2 regions of the Mesorhizobium sp. WSM4898 genome follow, and region 1 is predicted to be linked to the other one. Evidence: predicted binding sites of a transcription regulator. Region 1 holds the regulator's gene; the other holds the start of a gene.
The links. Region 1 encodes PhoB, which activates phosphate uptake and scavenging genes when phosphate is short. Its sites were predicted from a motif close to TGTCATNNANCTGTCAT; they were not measured.
Positions count from the first base shown of each region.

Region 2: a site for PhoB is predicted at 5,489-5,505, ahead of ppk2 (polyphosphate kinase 2). Genes of this name have one in related genera too.

Region 1 is NZ_JARTVQ010000013.1:32,114-39,918, forward strand. It holds gene P9228_RS28980 (sugar ABC transporter permease) at 1-282, opposite strand, end outside; gene xylF (D-xylose ABC transporter substrate-binding protein) at 518-1,558, opposite strand; gene P9228_RS28990 (ROK family transcriptional regulator) at 1,906-3,147, shown strand; gene P9228_RS28995 (hypothetical protein) at 3,166-3,525, shown strand; gene phoB (phosphate regulon transcriptional regulator PhoB) at 3,522-4,211, opposite strand; gene phoU (phosphate signaling complex protein PhoU) at 4,231-4,935, opposite strand; gene pstB (phosphate ABC transporter ATP-binding protein PstB) at 4,956-5,759, opposite strand; gene pstA (phosphate ABC transporter permease PstA) at 5,756-6,607, opposite strand; gene pstC (phosphate ABC transporter permease subunit PstC) at 6,611-7,597, opposite strand; gene pstS (phosphate ABC transporter substrate-binding protein PstS) at 7,660-7,805, opposite strand, start outside.
Region 2 is NZ_JARTVQ010000003.1:704,528-712,332, forward strand. It holds gene P9228_RS18260 (DUF6163 family protein) at 1-402, opposite strand, end outside; gene P9228_RS18265 (enoyl-CoA hydratase/isomerase family protein) at 399-1,442, opposite strand; gene P9228_RS18270 (DUF2066 domain-containing protein) at 1,610-2,425, shown strand; gene hemB (porphobilinogen synthase) at 2,605-3,636, shown strand; gene P9228_RS18280 (dihydrofolate reductase family protein) at 3,783-4,430, shown strand; gene ppk2 (polyphosphate kinase 2) at 4,472-5,392, opposite strand; gene P9228_RS18290 (aldo/keto reductase) at 5,657-6,700, shown strand; gene P9228_RS18295 (glycosyl transferase family 90) at 6,740-7,711, opposite strand.

The DNA.
Region 1 (7,805 bases):
GCCGGAAGCCATAATGGCCACGGCCGAGGTCTGCACCGACAGGTTCCACAGGTTGCGCGGCGTCAGGAACGTTCGGCTATCGAAATCGAGCGGATTGACGCCGAGCCGCAGGCTCGAGATGACATGCAGGCCAATCCAGATGATCAGCAGCGCGCCGACCATGCCGAGCATGCGGGTGTCGAGCTCGGTCGCCTTGAGGAAGCGCCCGACGGCGCTGAGTTCGGAAGCCCGCGCGCGATCCGCCGCCGGGTTGGCCGGCGTATCAGAGGTCGTATCGGTCATGATCTCCTCCCACCGGCTTGCCGTCTGGCGCGATGCCGGACCACGATGCTAGAGCAATTCCAGGAAAAGTGCGTGGCCGCCTGGAATTGCGCGGAAACAAACGGCTGGAGCAGTTCGGCGATCCTGCCGGACAGTGAACTGCCCCAATGGTCTCCGGCTTCAGTACGCCCGAAAGCCTTTGGAGAAACGCCGCGGCTGTCGGGCCGCGGCGCTGCGTTTGAACCTGACGGCCAGCTTAGTTGCAGACCGCGACGCTGCCGGCGGCAACGCCCGCGCAGACTTCATCCTTCTTGATCCAACCCGCGTCGATGACGAGGTTGAGATTATCCTTGGTGATTGCGACCGGGGTCAGGAACAGCGACTTGACGGTGTTGCCGCCAGGCGTCGTGAAGTCCTTGGCGCCCGCGATGTCGGTCATCTTCTTGCCGTCGGCGAGCTGCGAGGCGATCTCGGCGGCGTGCTTGCCGAGCTCGCGCGCGTCCTTCCACACCGACACCGTCTGGGTGCCGAGCGCGATGCGGTTGAGCGCGGCATGGTCGCCGTCCTGGCCCGAGACCGGAACGGTGCCGGCCAGCCCTTGCGCCGTCAGAGCCGCGACGACGCCGCCGGCGGTGCCGTCATTGGCCGCCACCACCGCGTCGACCTTGTTGTCGTTGGCGGTCAGGAACTGCTCCATGTTCTTCTGCGCGTTGGCGGGCAGCCAGCCGTCGGTATAGGCTTCGCCGACATTCTTGATCTTGCCGCTGTCGATGGCTTCCTTCAGCACTTCCATCGAGCCGGAGAACAGGAAATCGGCGTTCGGGTCGGCGCCCGAGCCCTTGATGAAGACGTAATTGCCCTCGGGCTTGGCCTTGAACACCTCGCGGGCCTGCATGCGGCCGACTTCCTTGTTGTCGAAGGTCAGATAAAACACGTCCTTGTTCTCGATCAGGCGGTCGTAGCCGACGACCGGAATGCCTTCGTCGAGTGCCTTCTGCACCGCCGGTCCGATCGCCGAGGCGTCCTGCGCCAGGATGATCAGCGCATTGGCGCCCTGCGAGATCAGGCTTTCGACGTCGGTCAGCTGCTTGCCTGGATTGGACTGTGCGTCGGCGGATATATACTTGTCGCCGGCGGCCTCGATCGCCTTCTTCATCGCCGCTTCGTCGGTCTTCCAGCGCTCTTCCTGGAAATTGGACCACGAAACGCCGATCACCTTGTCCTTCGCCTCGGCGACCGACGCCAACGTCAACGACATGGCGACGCCCGCCAGCATGGCGGCTGCGAATCTCTTCATGATATCCTCCCTGCGCCCCTCGCGGCGCGACCCAGACTGGCCCGAAGGCCATTAGAGGCTTTTTTTCGAGCCTCGAAAAAATACTGATCGAACGCCAAAGCGCTGTCAACTGCAATTCTGACGGTTTTGAGGTGTCGCGTTCTTTTTTTCGAGACCCGCAATAAATAATGACAGTGCCGACCGCTTCTGCCACTATCGCGGAACAGTTCGGAGGAAGCGCAGACCGCGTCCACCGAAAATGTTAAAAAACCAGGACGGTTCGGGTGCCGGCGTCCGGGTGAATCGATCTGGCGCGTCGCCGGGTCCTGTGCATGATCGAGAGGCCGCGCTGACTGGGAGGAGAAAAAATGTCGGTCGGAATCCGCCACGACGATCTGCGCCGGCGCAACCGCGCCATGGTGCTCTCGGCCGTGCGCCGGGCCGGCCAACCGTCGCGCACGGAAATCGCCGCGACCACCGGGCTCAGCCATTCGACCATTTCGGCGATCTCTTCCGACCTGATCCAGGAAGGCATCCTGGCCGAGAGCAAGCCGAGCGAGACCGCGTCTCTGAAGCGCGGCCGGCCACAGGTGGGCCTCGCGCTCAAGCCGGAGGCGGCGGCGGTGGTAACGGTGGTGCTGTCGCTCAATTTCCTCTCGGTCGCCGTTATCGATTATGCGGGCCAGGTCATCGCCGAGGAGCAGCGCCGCCTCGATACCCTCACCATGCCGCGCAACGAGCTGATCGGCGAATGCTTGGCGATCGTGCGGCGCCGGTTGGACGATCCGGACCTCGACGTCGGCAGCGTCGCCCGCATCGCCATGGGCATCCAGGGCATCACCGATTCCCATGCCCGCGCCATGCTGTGGTCGCCGATCACGCCGCTGACCGACATTGCCTTCGCCGACATTCTTGAAAAGGAATTCGGCATTCCAGCCACCATGGAGAACGACTGCAACATGATGGCTGTGGCGCTGCAGTGGCGCGATCCCCACCGCTATCGCGACAATTTCATCGCCATCCTGCTCTCGCACGGCATCGGCATGGGCCTGGTGCTGAAGGGCGAGCTGTTCACCGGCACGCATTCTTCAGGCGGCGAGTTCGGCCACATGATCCATCGTCCGAGCGGCGCGCTTTGCCGTTGCGGACGCCGCGGCTGCGTCGAGGCCTATGCCGGCAACTACGCCATCTGGCGCAGCGCCATGAAGATGAGCGAGGACGCCGAGCCGATCGATGTCGGCGACGCCGACATGCGGGCGCTCGCCGCCAAGGCGCGCGAGACAGATGGCCCGGAGCGCGAGGCCTATCGCCGGGCCGGGGAGGCGCTGGGCTTCGGCCTCGGCAGCCTGTTCGCGCTGATCGACCCGGCGCCGGTCGCCATGGTCGGCGTCAGCGCCGCCGCCTTCGACCTGATCGAGCCGGCGCTGCGCGAGGCGATCGCCCAGACCGCCGGCGGCCAGCATTCAAATTCGATCTCCTTCGATACCGAGCCGAACGAATTGCCGCTGATCCGCGAAGGCTGCGCCGTGCGCGCGCTGACCTTCGTCGACCAGGAGATTTTCGCGCCGGGCGTGCAGGCGAGAAGCGGCGCGGGGAAGAATGTCGCCTGAGGCCGACGAGTGCCTATGATGAAGAGCTACAAGAACCGGCTTGGCGTAACCTATTATCTGCCTGACTTCGGCCCTCCCGCTCGCTGGCTCATGAGTGTCACGCCTGGGGGCGCGGATTTGCCAACCCTGTACTATTTCGAATGCGATGCCGAGAATCTTGGTCGTCGGGCAATACACATATACGCCGATGGCCGCATGCTCCTCGCATATCCCGGAGGCCTCGACGGCGACCACTTGCCCGAGGGGGAGCTGCCTACGGTGGAAGAGGCCGAGCACGATGGTTTGCAAACCCGCGAGATTGCCAAAGCGGAGTTCGACGCGCTTTGGGCTGCACTGTCTCGCCTGGAAGGCACGGATGAACTCCAGGCCGGCGGCTAATCTTCCCTGATCGCGTAGCCCGCCCCACGGATGGTACGTATGACGTCCGGCATGCGGCCGTTGTTGACCGCCTTGCGCAGGCGGCCGACATGCACGTCCACGGTGCGCTCGTCGATATAGATCGTCTCGCCCCAGACATTGTCGAGCAGCTGGCTGCGCGAGAACACCCGGCCGGGATGCCGCATCATGAATTCCAGCAGCCTGAACTCGGTCGGGCCGAGCCGGATCTCGCTCTTCTTGCGGTAGACGCGATGCGATTCGCGATCGAGCACGATGTCGCCGACCTTGAGCACGCTGGACAGCACCTCCGGCTTGGCGCGGCGCAGCAGCGCCTTGACCCTGGCCATGAATTCCGGCGTCGAGAACGGCTTGACCAGATAGTCGTCGGCGCCGGTCGAGAGGCCGCGCACCCTGTCGCTTTCCTCGCCGCGCGCGGTCAGCATGATGATCGGCAGGCGTTCGGTCTCGGGCCGCATCCTGAGGCGCCGGCAAAGCTCGATGCCGGACACCGCCGGCACCATCCAGTCGAGCACCAGAAGGTCGGGCACATTCTCCTGCAGGCGGATCTCGGCCTCGTCGCCGCGCGTCACCACCTCGACCTGATAGCCCTCGGATTCGAGGTTGTAGCGGAGCAGCACCCCCAGCGGCTCCTCGTCCTCCACCACCATGATGCGTGGCGCGATCATTTAGCAGGCACCTTCGCTGTCAGGCCGCCGGCGCCGACATCGCCGTCTCGTCCTGCTTAGGACGATTCGCGGGCAATTGCGCGCCGGTCAGCACATAGTAGGCGTTCTCGGCGATGTTGGTGACGTGGTCGCCTATGCGCTCCAGATTCTTGGCGCAGAACAACAGATGCGTGCAAGCCGTGATGTTGCGCGGATCCTCCATCATGTAGGTCAGGAGCTCGCGGAAGACGGAGGTGTATTTGACGTCGATGCGCTCGTCGTCGTTGCGGAGCTTGGCGAGCGCCGTGGCGTCGCCGGCCGTGTATTCCTCGATCACGCCCTGCACTTGGATCAGCACCAGCTGCGCCATCGAATCGATGGAGTGCGAAAGGTCGCGCGGCGCGGCGCTGATGCCGACCGAGCCGACGCGCTTAGCGATGTTCTTGGCAAGGTCGCCGATGCGCTCGAGATCGCCGGCCATCCGGATGGCGCCAACGACGCTGCGCAGGTCGTCGGCCATCGGCTGGCGTTTGGCAATCAGCGTGATGGCGCGATCGTCGAGCTCGCGTTGGCGCGCGTCCATGATGGCATCGTCGGAGACCACGCGCTGCGCCAGCGCGTTGTCGGAATTCAGCAGAGCCTTGGTCGACGCGCCGACCATCGAGCCGGCAAGATCGCCCATGTCGCGGATGAGCTGGCTGATCTGCCTCAGATCCTCGTCGAAGGAAGCGACCGTATGGGCCATGGTTATGTCCTCGTATGAACTCAGCCGAAGCGGCCGGTGATGTAGTCCTGCGTGCGCTTCTCGCGGGGCGAGGTGAAAATCTTTTCGGTCCGGTCGAATTCGATCAGCTCGCCGAGATACATGAACGCCGTCTGCCGCGAGACGCGCGCCGCCTGCTGCATGTTGTGGGTGACGATCACGATCGTGTAGTCGGCCTGCAGCTCGTCGATCAGCTCCTCGATCTTGGCGGTCGAGAGCGGATCGAGCGCCGATGCCGGCTCGTCGAGCAGGATGACCTCCGGCTTCACCGCCACGGTGCGGGCGATGCAGAGCCGCTGCTGCTGGCCGCCCGAAAGGCTCTGGCCACTGGCGTTGAGCTTGTCCTTGACCTCGTTCCACAGCGCGGCGCGCTTCAGCGCCTGTTCGACGCGATTGTCCATCTCGGCCTTGCTGATCTTCTCATACAGCCTGACGCCGAAGGCGATGTTCTCGTAGATCGACATCGGGAACGGCGTCGGCTTCTGGAACACCATGCCGATCTTGGTCCTGAGCAGGTTGAGGTCCTGCGAGCGGTCGAGGATGTTCTTGCCGTCGAGCAGCACCTGGCCTTCGGCGCTCTGCTTCGGGTAGAGCTCGTAGATGCGGTTGAGCACGCGCAGCAGCGTCGACTTTCCGCAGCCCGAAGGTCCGATGAAGGCGGTAACGCTGCGCTCGGGCAGCGACAGGTTGATGTCCTTCAGCGCCTTCGACTGGCCATAGTAGAAGTTGAGGTTCTTGACTTCGATCTTGGCCTTCTCGGCGGTCGTCTCGGCTACGTTCAGGTCGGTGGACAACATCGGTTTCATCTGTCCTCTCTGCGTCCGGTAAGGCTGCGGGCGAAGATGCTCAGCCCGAGAACCGTCAGGGTGATTATCAGTGCGCCCGTCCAGGCCAGTTGCTGCCATTCCTCATAAGGGCTCAGCGCAAACTGGAAGATGGTCACCGGCAGGCTGGCCATCGGCGCGTTGAGATTGCTCGACCAGAACTGGTTGTTGAGCGCGGTGAAGAGCAGCGGCGCCGTCTCGCCCGAAATCCGGGCGATCGCCAGCAATATACCGGTGACGATGCCGGACAGTGCGGCGCGATAGGCGACCGAGCGGATCACCACCCAGCGCGGCGCGCCGATGGCGGTGCCGGCCTCGCGCAGCGCGTTGGGCACAAGGTTCAGCATGTCCTCGGTGGTGCGCACGACGACGGGGATCACCAGGATCGACAGCGCCACCGCGCCGGCGATCGCCGAGAAATGACCCATCGGCCGCACCATCAGCTCGTAGACGAACAGGCCGACGATGATCGATGGCGCCGACAACAGGATGTCGTTGATGAAGCGCACCACCGTCGTGAGGCGCGAGAAGCGCCCGTACTCGGCCATATAGGTTCCGGCGAGCACGCCGATCGGCGTGCCGACGACGATGCCGATCACGGTCATCACGATGCTGCCGTAAATGGCGTTGAGCAGGCCGCCGGCGTCGCCGGGCGGCGGCGTCATTTCCGTGAACACCGAAAGCGAGACACCCGAGAGCCCCTTATAGAGAAGGGCGCCGAGGATCAGCGCCAGCCAGACGAGGCCGATGCCCGCCGCTATGGTGCAGAGCGCCATCATCACGGCGTTCTTGCGCTTGCGGCTTCGGTGGAGCGATGCGGCTGTCGACATCGGTCAGGCTCCCGTGCGGCTATCGATGCGCAACAGCATGTAGCGTGCGAGCGCGAGGATGATGAAGGTGATGATGAACAGGATCAGTCCGAGCGCGACCAGCGAGGACGTGTAAAGCTCGCCGTCGGCTTCGGTGAATTCGTTGGCGATGGTCGCCGAGATCGTCGTGCCGGGCGCAAACAGCGAGGCGCTGATGCGGTGCGCATTGCCGATGACGAAGGTGACGGCCATCGTCTCGCCGAGCGCGCGGCCGAGACCGAGCATGACGCCGCCCATGATGCCGACCCGCGTATAGGGAATGACCACACGCCGGGTCACTTCCCAGGTCGTGCAGCCGATGCCGTAGGCCGATTCCTTCAGCACCGCTGGCACCGTGTCGAACACGTCCTTGGTGATCGAGGTGATGAAGGGCAGCACCATGATGGCGAGGATCAGCGACGACGTCAGGAGGCCGATGCCGTAGGGCGGACCGGCAAACAGGCTGGCGAGACCCGGTATGCCGTGGAAAAGATTGATGATGAATGGCTGTACCGTCGTCTGCAGGAATGGCGCGAAGACGAACAGGCCCCAGATGCCGTAGATGATCGAGGGAATGCCGGCGAGCAGCTCGACCGCTATGCCGATCGGGCGCCTGAGCGGGCGCGGGCAGAGCTCGGTCAGGAAGACGGCGATGCCGATGCCGATCGGCACGGCAATGAGGATGGCGATGGCCGAGGTGACGACGGTGCCGTAGATGGGCGCAAGCGCGCCGAAATTCTCGGTGACCGGATTCCAGGATTCAGTCGTCAGGAAGGAGAAGCCGAACTTCGATAGCGCCTCCCACGAGCCGGCGATCAGCGAGACCGCGACGCCGCCCAGAAGAACCAGCACGAGTATGGCGGAGAGGCGCGTGACCGTTCGGAAGATCGTGTCGGTCAGGGCGAAGCGGCGCACCGTCGCTTCCCTGGTCCGTATGGCGGACGATGTCACGGCTTCGGAAACGGCTGTCATTTGCCCTCGCATTTCGAAAGAGACAGGAGGGCGCCCGAGGCGCCCTCCTTATTCCGGAGGAATTACATGCCGGAGTAGAGCGGCTTGCCGTTGCTGTCGACGATGTCCTTGCTCCACATTTCCTCGACGCTCTTCACGACCGCGTCGGGCATCGGAACATAGTCCAGCTCGGCGGCCATGTCGTCGCCCTTGGCGTAGGACCAGGCGA
Region 2 (7,805 bases), on a different contig from region 1:
CTGCAGCCAGATGACCACGCGGAAGACGATGTAGAGCAGCGCCACGGAGGCATGTGAGACGACGATCAGGATCCGATGTCCGAAGAGATTGGGAAAGCCGGCATACATGACGGTCTCGGTCGCCGCGCAGATGAACCAGATCACCGGCCCCCAAGAGGCAAGCATCCAAAGGCCCGCGGCGGCGAAAGGAAAGAAGACGGCAAGCGTGGCCGCGGCCACCTGCCAGTGCACCGGCATCAGGTCGAAGCGCCAGAGCTCGCCCGGATAGATGCCGATCAGCCGGACCCAGTAGAGGACACCGAACAGCAGGCAGTAGCCGGCAATGACCCGCTGGAACCAGGCGAAGATGATCTCGGTGGTCGAGGGCTGCAGCACCACGCGCCTGGAGGTGACCTCGCTCACAGCTCCAGCTCCCCGGCCCCGAGCGGCGCGAAATACGCGTCGACATCGGCCGCGCTCACCGCATCGAGGCTGGCGGGCCGCCATTCCGGCTTCGAACCCTTGTCGATGATGGCGGCGCGGATGCCTTCATAAAAGTCGTGGCCGGCCAGCATGCGGTTGAGGATGCGGAACTCCATCTTCATGCACTCGTCCATCGACAGCGTCGACCCGGCGCTGATCTCGCGCCAAGCGACGTTGAGGCTGGTCGGCGAACGCGTCCTGATCGTCGCCAGCGTCTTGGCGGCGAAAGCGTCGGTGGCGGATGCTCGTTCCAGGCTGGCGACGATAGCGGCGAGCGAGGGTTGCGAAAAATGGCGGGCGATCGATTCCAGATCCTGCCGCTCGGTCTCGCGTCTTGCGGGTGTGAAGAAATCGCGCAACTCCGCGTTCGCGTCGCCGCTTGTCGCCAGCTCGTCAAGAAGCCCCGCCTGGTCCTCGGCCTTGATCGTGTGGGTGGCGAGGCCCGACCACAGGGCATCACCATAGCGGATGCGGTTTCCCGTCAGCCCCAGATACATGCCGAAGCTGCCGCCGAGATCGGGCAGCAAATGGCTGGCGCCAACATCGGGGAAGAAGCCGATGCCGACTTCCGGCATGGCGAATTGCGCGTTCTCGGTCAGCACGCGGTGCGAGCCGTGGAAGGAAATGCCGACCCCGCCGCCCATGACGATGCCGTCGATCAGCGCGACATAGGGTTTCCTGAAGCGGGCGATGCGGGCATTGAGACGATACTCGTCGGCGAAGAAGTCGACCGGCGGCTTGCCGGCGCGGCCCGCCTCGTAAATGTGCAGAATATCGCCACCGGCGGAAAACGCCCTGCCCTCAGCCTTGACGACGACGACGGCGACGCCGGCATCGCCCTCCCAGGCGTCAAGCGCCTTGCCAAGCGCCTTGACCATGCGATGGGTGACGGCATTGAGCGCCTGCGGCCGCGTCAGTGTGACGACGCCCGCCTTGCCTAGACGCTCGAAGCGAATCTCGTCGCCTCCGCCAAAATCCATCGCCAGAGAATCCTCCTCTCCGCCCTTCCAGGGGGATTGAAGTGCTAAAGGCGGCATAAGGATGCGTCAATGGCGGCAACGCCGCGCTGGCGGCCAGCCGCTTCCGGTGTTAGGTAACCGGCAAAGTGTCGCGCGTAGGCGGCGCGACAGATTTCGAGCTAATCGACATGGCTGGGGTTTCTCGTCTCGTTGCTGGATTGGCAGGTCTCCTCTTTCTGGGAGTTGCGCCGGCCGCCGCCGAGGCAGCCTCTGAACTCTACCTGGCGCAGACGATCGTCACCGGCACCGGCGAGGCTAATCGCGAGATCGGCTTCAAGGATTGTCTGGACAAGGTGCTGGTCAAGGTTTCAGGCGATCAGCGGCTGACGCAGAAGCCGGAGATGCTGGCGCTGCGCAATAAGGCGGCCGACTTTGTCCAATCCTTCCGCTACCGCGACCGGCTGGAAGGCGTTCCGATCCATGACGAGCAAGGCACGCATGACCGGCCGCACGATCTCACCTGCCTCTACAAGCCCACAGTCGTCGACAAGCTCCTGGCGCAGCTCGGCAGCAAGCCATGGCACGGCGAGCGGCCGCTGATTGCCGTCTTCATAACGGCCGAGCAAGGGGCGCAACATTTCGTGCTGACGGCCGACGAGGATCGCGGCCAGTCAATGCGCGAATCCTTTGCCAACGCGACGGCGCCGCTCTCGGTGTATGTCAGCTTTCCAAAGGCTGACCAGCTCGCCGGCCTCGACGACAAGGCGCTGCGCACTGCCGATATGGCAAAGCTCGACCAGCTCGCCCGGCAGGCGGGTGCCGACCGGGCGCTCGCCGGCAGCATCGTGTGGAACGACAAGGAATTGGGCTGGATCGCCGACTGGCGGCTGGCCGAACACGGCAAGACCTATCAATGGCAGGTGCGCGGCGTCAGCTTCGACGAGGCTTTTCGCGTGGCTGTGAAGGGCGCGGCACAGATTCTGTCGGGGAATGGACAGCCGTAAACGTCGGCTGCCCTTCATCCGCCTGCCGGCACCTTCTCCCCGTCAAGGGAGAAGGGAAGTGCTCCAGCGCCGGCGATCCCCTCTCCTCGTTCTTCGCGGAAGCAACTGGCACAATCGTGTCGCATTGGTCAGCGGCAGGGGCGCATGGTAAAAGCCGGGACGACAACAGAGTTCTGGCGATGAACAAGTTTACCCCCGCAAAGCCTGCCGGCGCCCGCAGCGTCGACGAGATCACAGGCAGCCGCAGGCTGCGGCGCATGCGCAAGGCCGACTGGTCGCGCCGGCTGGTGCAGGAAAACCAGCTCTCGGTGAACGATCTGATCTGGCCGATCTTCGTCGTCGACGGCAAAAATGTGCGCGAGCCGATCGCCGCCATGCCGGACGTCTACCGCCTGTCGGTCGACCTCGCGGTGAAGGAAGCGGAGCGCGCCGCCAAGCTCGGCATCCCGGCGATCGCGACTTTCCCCAACATCGAGCTTTCGCTGCGCGACCAGACGGGCTCGCATATCCTCGATCCCGACAATGTCATCAACCGGGCCACCCGCGCCATCAAGGACGCGGTGCCGGAGATCGGCATCATTACCGACGCGGCGCTCGATCCATTCACCAGCCATGGCCATGACGGCATCCTGCGCGACGGCATCATCGTCAATGACGAAACCGTCGAACAGGTCACGGCCGCGGCCGTCATCCAGGCAGCCGCCGGCGCGGACATCATCGCGCCGTCCGACATGATGGACGGCCGCATCGGCGCGATCCGCGACGCGCTGGACGCCAACGGCTTCCAGGGCGTGGCGATCATGTCCTATGCGACGAAATTCGCCTCGGCCTTCTACGGCCCCTATCGCGAGGCAGTCGGCACCGCCGGCCTGCTGAAGGGCGACAAGAAGACCTATTATATCGACCACGCGAATTCCGATGAAGCCGTGCGCGAGGCCGAGCAGGATCTGGCCGAAGGCGCCGACATGCTGATGGTGAAGCCTGGGCTGCCCTATCTCGACATTATCCGCCGGCTGAAGGACGAGTTCCAGATGCCGACCTTCGCCTACCAGGTGTCGGGCGAATATTCGATGATCAAGGCGGCCAGCGCCAATGGCTGGATCGACGGCGAAAAGGCGATGCTGGAATCGCTTCTCGCGCTCAAGCGAGCCGGCTGCGACGGTGTCCTCACCTATTTCGCGCCGACCGTTGCGGAGATGCTGAGGGGCTAGGCCCAGGCGCAATTTTAAATTCTCGCCGCGTCACCTGGGCGCCGCCCGACGAGTTGATCGCTCGCCGGAAAATTCCGCTTGCATAATGCAATCAGTTAAGCTACTCCATGACAGCTTGCAAAATGCAACTAGTTCACGAGGCGATCATGTCAAAGCTGCGCGTCAACGCTTTCACCCTGTCGCTGGACGGTTACGGCGCCGGCCCCGATCAGACTCTCGAAAGCCCGCTCGGCGTCGGCGGCGAAGGACTGCATAAATGGATGATCCGCACGCGCACCTTTCGTGAGATGGTGATCGGCAAAGACGGCGGCACCACCGGCAGCGACGACAGCTTCGCCGCGCGCAGTTTTGAGAATGTCGGCGCCTGGATCCTTGGCCGCAACATGTTCGGGCCGGTTCGCGGCGAATGGCCGGACGAGAGCTGGAAAGGCTGGTGGGGCGACAACCCGCCCTATCACGTGCCGGTCTTCGTGCTCACCCATCACAAGCGGGCGCCGATCTTAATGGAAGGCGGCACGACGTTTTACTTCGTCACCGACGGCATCCATTCGGCGCTCGAGCAGGCGAAGACGGCCGCCAAGGACAAGGATGTGCGGGTCGGCGGCGGCGTCGCCACGATCCGGCAATATCTGAAGGAAAGCCTGATCGACGAGATGCATCTCGCGATCTCGCCGATCCTGCTCGGCTCCGGCGAGCATCTTTTCGCCGGGCTGGACATGCCGAAGCTCGGCTACCGCTGCACCAGCCAGGTCGCGACCGCCGACGCGACGCATGTGATGATCGGGCGCGAGTAAGCTAGGCTCCCCCTTCTCCCCTGTGGGAGATGCGGAAGTGCTCAATACTTTTCCGGCACATAAAGCGCGCGCGGCAGCACCTGGCGCTCGTAGGCCGGGTTGAAGACGCGCTCCGGCAGCGTGATCTCCTCATGCGGCACGTCTTCGTAAGGCATTTGCTGCAGCAGGTGATCGATGCAGTTCAGTCGGGCCCGCTTCTTGTCGTTGCCTTCGACAATGAACCACGGCGCTTCCTTGATGTTGGTACGGGCGAAGGTCTCTTCCTTGGCTTTGGTGTATTGTTCCCAGCGCACGCGCGACTGCAGGTCCATCGGCGACAGCTTCCACTGCTTCATCGGATCGTGGATGCGCATCAAAAAGCGCATCTGCTGCTCCTCGTCGGTAATCGAGAACCAGTATTTCACCAGCGTGATGCCGGAGCGCACCAGCATGCGTTCGAATTCCGGCACGTCGCGGAAAAACTCTTCGACCTGATCCGCATTGGCAAAGCCCATCACCTGCTCGACGCCCGATCGGTTGTACCAGGAGCGGTCGAACAGCACGATCTCGCCGCCCGCCGGCAGATGCGGCACGTAGCGCTGGAAATACCATTGCGATCTTTCACGCTCGGTCGGCGCAGGCAGCGCGACGACGCGGCAGATGCGCGGGTTGAGGCGCTGGGTGATGCGCTTGATGACGCCGCCCTTGCCGGCCGAGTCGCGTCCCTCGAAGATCACCACCAGCTTCTTCTTGTGGTAGGCAACCCAGGACTGCAGCTTGATGAGCTCCGACTGCAGCCGCAGCAGCTCGCGGAAATAGGTCGTTCGCTCGATGGAGGGCGGATGCGACCTCTTGTAGATCCTGGCGATCTCGAGCGAGAGCGCGGGTTCGGAAATCTCCAGCTCATAGTCCTCGTCGAGCGTGTCCTCCAGTTCGGCTTCCAGCCAGTCCTTGGCTCCGGAATTCGTCTTGACCTCGTTCATTGCGCAGCTCCTGCCTGTCAGCCACTTTCGCCTCGGATGCGCTCCGGCCGCGGCCGGAAGCACAACTCCGTAAGCCGACTGAGATACAGACGCGCAATGACGGTTTTATTGCTAGCAGGAGCCGGCAACGCTGGACCAGCCGATATGTGATCGGCCCGTATCGATGGCGGGGCGACAAGCCGCCCGAATTGTCCTACAAATACCCTCGCCTCTTCCGGCGCCCGCGACGGCGCGCCTCTTCAAAACAAATCGCAAGGAACTGACATGGAATACCGCACGCTTGGCCGTTCCGGCCTGAAGGTTTCGACATTGACCCTTGGCACGATGACCTTCGGCGGGACGGGCCCGTTCGCCGCCGTCGGCAAATCCGATCTCTCGGAGGCGAGCCGCATCATCGATACCTGCATCGATGCCGGCATCAATCTCATCGACACCGCCAACGTGTATTCGAACGGCCTGTCGGAGGAGATCGTCGGCGAGGCGCTCGGCGGCAAGCGCAAGAACGATGTGCTCATCGCCTCCAAGGCGCGCATGCGGATCGGAAACGGCCCCAACGACGAAGGCCTGTCGCGCCATCACCTGATCCGGGAATGCGAGCGGAGCCTGAAGCGGCTCAAGACCGACGTCATCGACATCTATTTCCTGCATGAGTGGGATGGGGTCACGCCGCTGGAGGAAACGATCGCTGCGCTCGACACTTTGGTCAGCCAGGGCAAGATCCGTTATGTCGGCTGTTCCAATTATTCGGGCTGGCAGGTGATGAAGGCGCTCTCGATCAGCGACAGCCATCATCAGCCGCGCTTCGTCACGCAGCAGATCCACTACACGCTGGAAGCGCGCGAGGCGGAGTACGAGTTGCTGCCGATCTCGGTCGACCAGGGTCTTGGCGTGCTGGTGTGGAGCCCGCTGGCCGGCGGCCTGCTGTCGGGCAAATACCGTCGCGACAGCCCGACGGCCCGCCAGCTTGGCGGCTGGTCCGAACCGCCGATCCGGGACGAGGGAAGGTTGTGGCGGATCGTCGACGTTCTGGTCGAAATCGGCAAGGCGCGCGGCGTTTCGGCGGCACAGGTGGCGCTTGCCTGGCTGCTCGGCCGCCCGGCCGTTTCTTCGCTGGTGATCGGCGCCCGCAACGAAGCCCAACTCAAGGACAACCTCGCCGCGGCCAGCCTGACGCTGTCCCTGGACGAGCGCCTGCGCCTCGACGACGTCAGCCGCCCGCCGGTGCTTTATCCCTACTGGCACCAGCAGCTCACCGCCAAGAACCGGTTCGGCCCCGCCGACCTGGTGCTCGACCGCAGCGATATCTAAGAATCCGCGCCGTGCTCCGCGCCCGAAAACGCGCGGAGGTCAGCCGGCGATAAAACGCCAGACCTCCGGGTCGGGTTCGATCTGGCCGCTGAGCACGAAATATTTGTAGAGGACGAGCAGCGATACCGCCCGCTCGTCCTTTTCGTTGCTGAACCGGCGGCAATAGGCGTTGGCTGCCGTTATGATGCGTTGGGCTTCCGCCGGGTGTTTTTCGAAATAGGCGATCTTGTCGGCGACGTCCGAAAAATCCGACGCCAGAGGCACGTAGTGGACATCGGCCTCGAGCTCAGCCTCGGCGAACCAGGTTTCGTAGGTCGGCGGCGGCATCAGGCAGAGCGAATTCGAGCTCATGATCCACTTGAGGTTCGTCGCCACGTCATTGCCTTCGAGCGAGACGATGTAGCGGAACTGCCGCTGCTGCGCGATCGTGAGATACGGCTTGCGATAGTTCTCCGGGGCGCTTGGCTTGGGCGAGCCGGCATCGCAAGACGGCAGGTCGCGCACGGCATCGACGAACCGTTTGCGGATCGGATTGTTGAAATGACCGCGCCAGACCGCCATCGGGCGCTTGTCGGCGAAGGACAAATTGTCCTTTGGCATGTTGAAATGGCGGAACTTGTCGAGCTTCATGATTACGGCGTTGCCGTTGTCGTTACGGATCGGCCGGTCCTTGACGATTGACGGCACTGCCGGAACGTCGACGACGTCGCCAAACTCGAGATCGATGAGCAGGTGGCGATCGAAGTAGCGGGCGAACTCCTTCAGGTCGTAATAGTACATACTCCCGAACTTGGGTATTTGACTGGCCGGCACGGCCGCCGCGCTCGGCACGAAGCTATGGTCGAGCCGGTTGTAGTAGTTGACCCGATCACGGACCGTTTTGCTGGAGAGCCGTGCCTGCTCCAGCCGGCGCGCAAGCCGCTGGCGAAAGAGAGCCTGCGGCGCCACATCGCGCGTGATGTTGCGTATGAAATAAAATACCCGCGCTGCGGTGCGTAAGGGCGAGGCCATGCGTCCGTCGTTTAAAGATGTCCGTCGCCTCCTACAGCATTGTGCCGAACATCTTGCAAGCCCGCCCAAGCTGACGAACTTGTTGAAGTTCTAA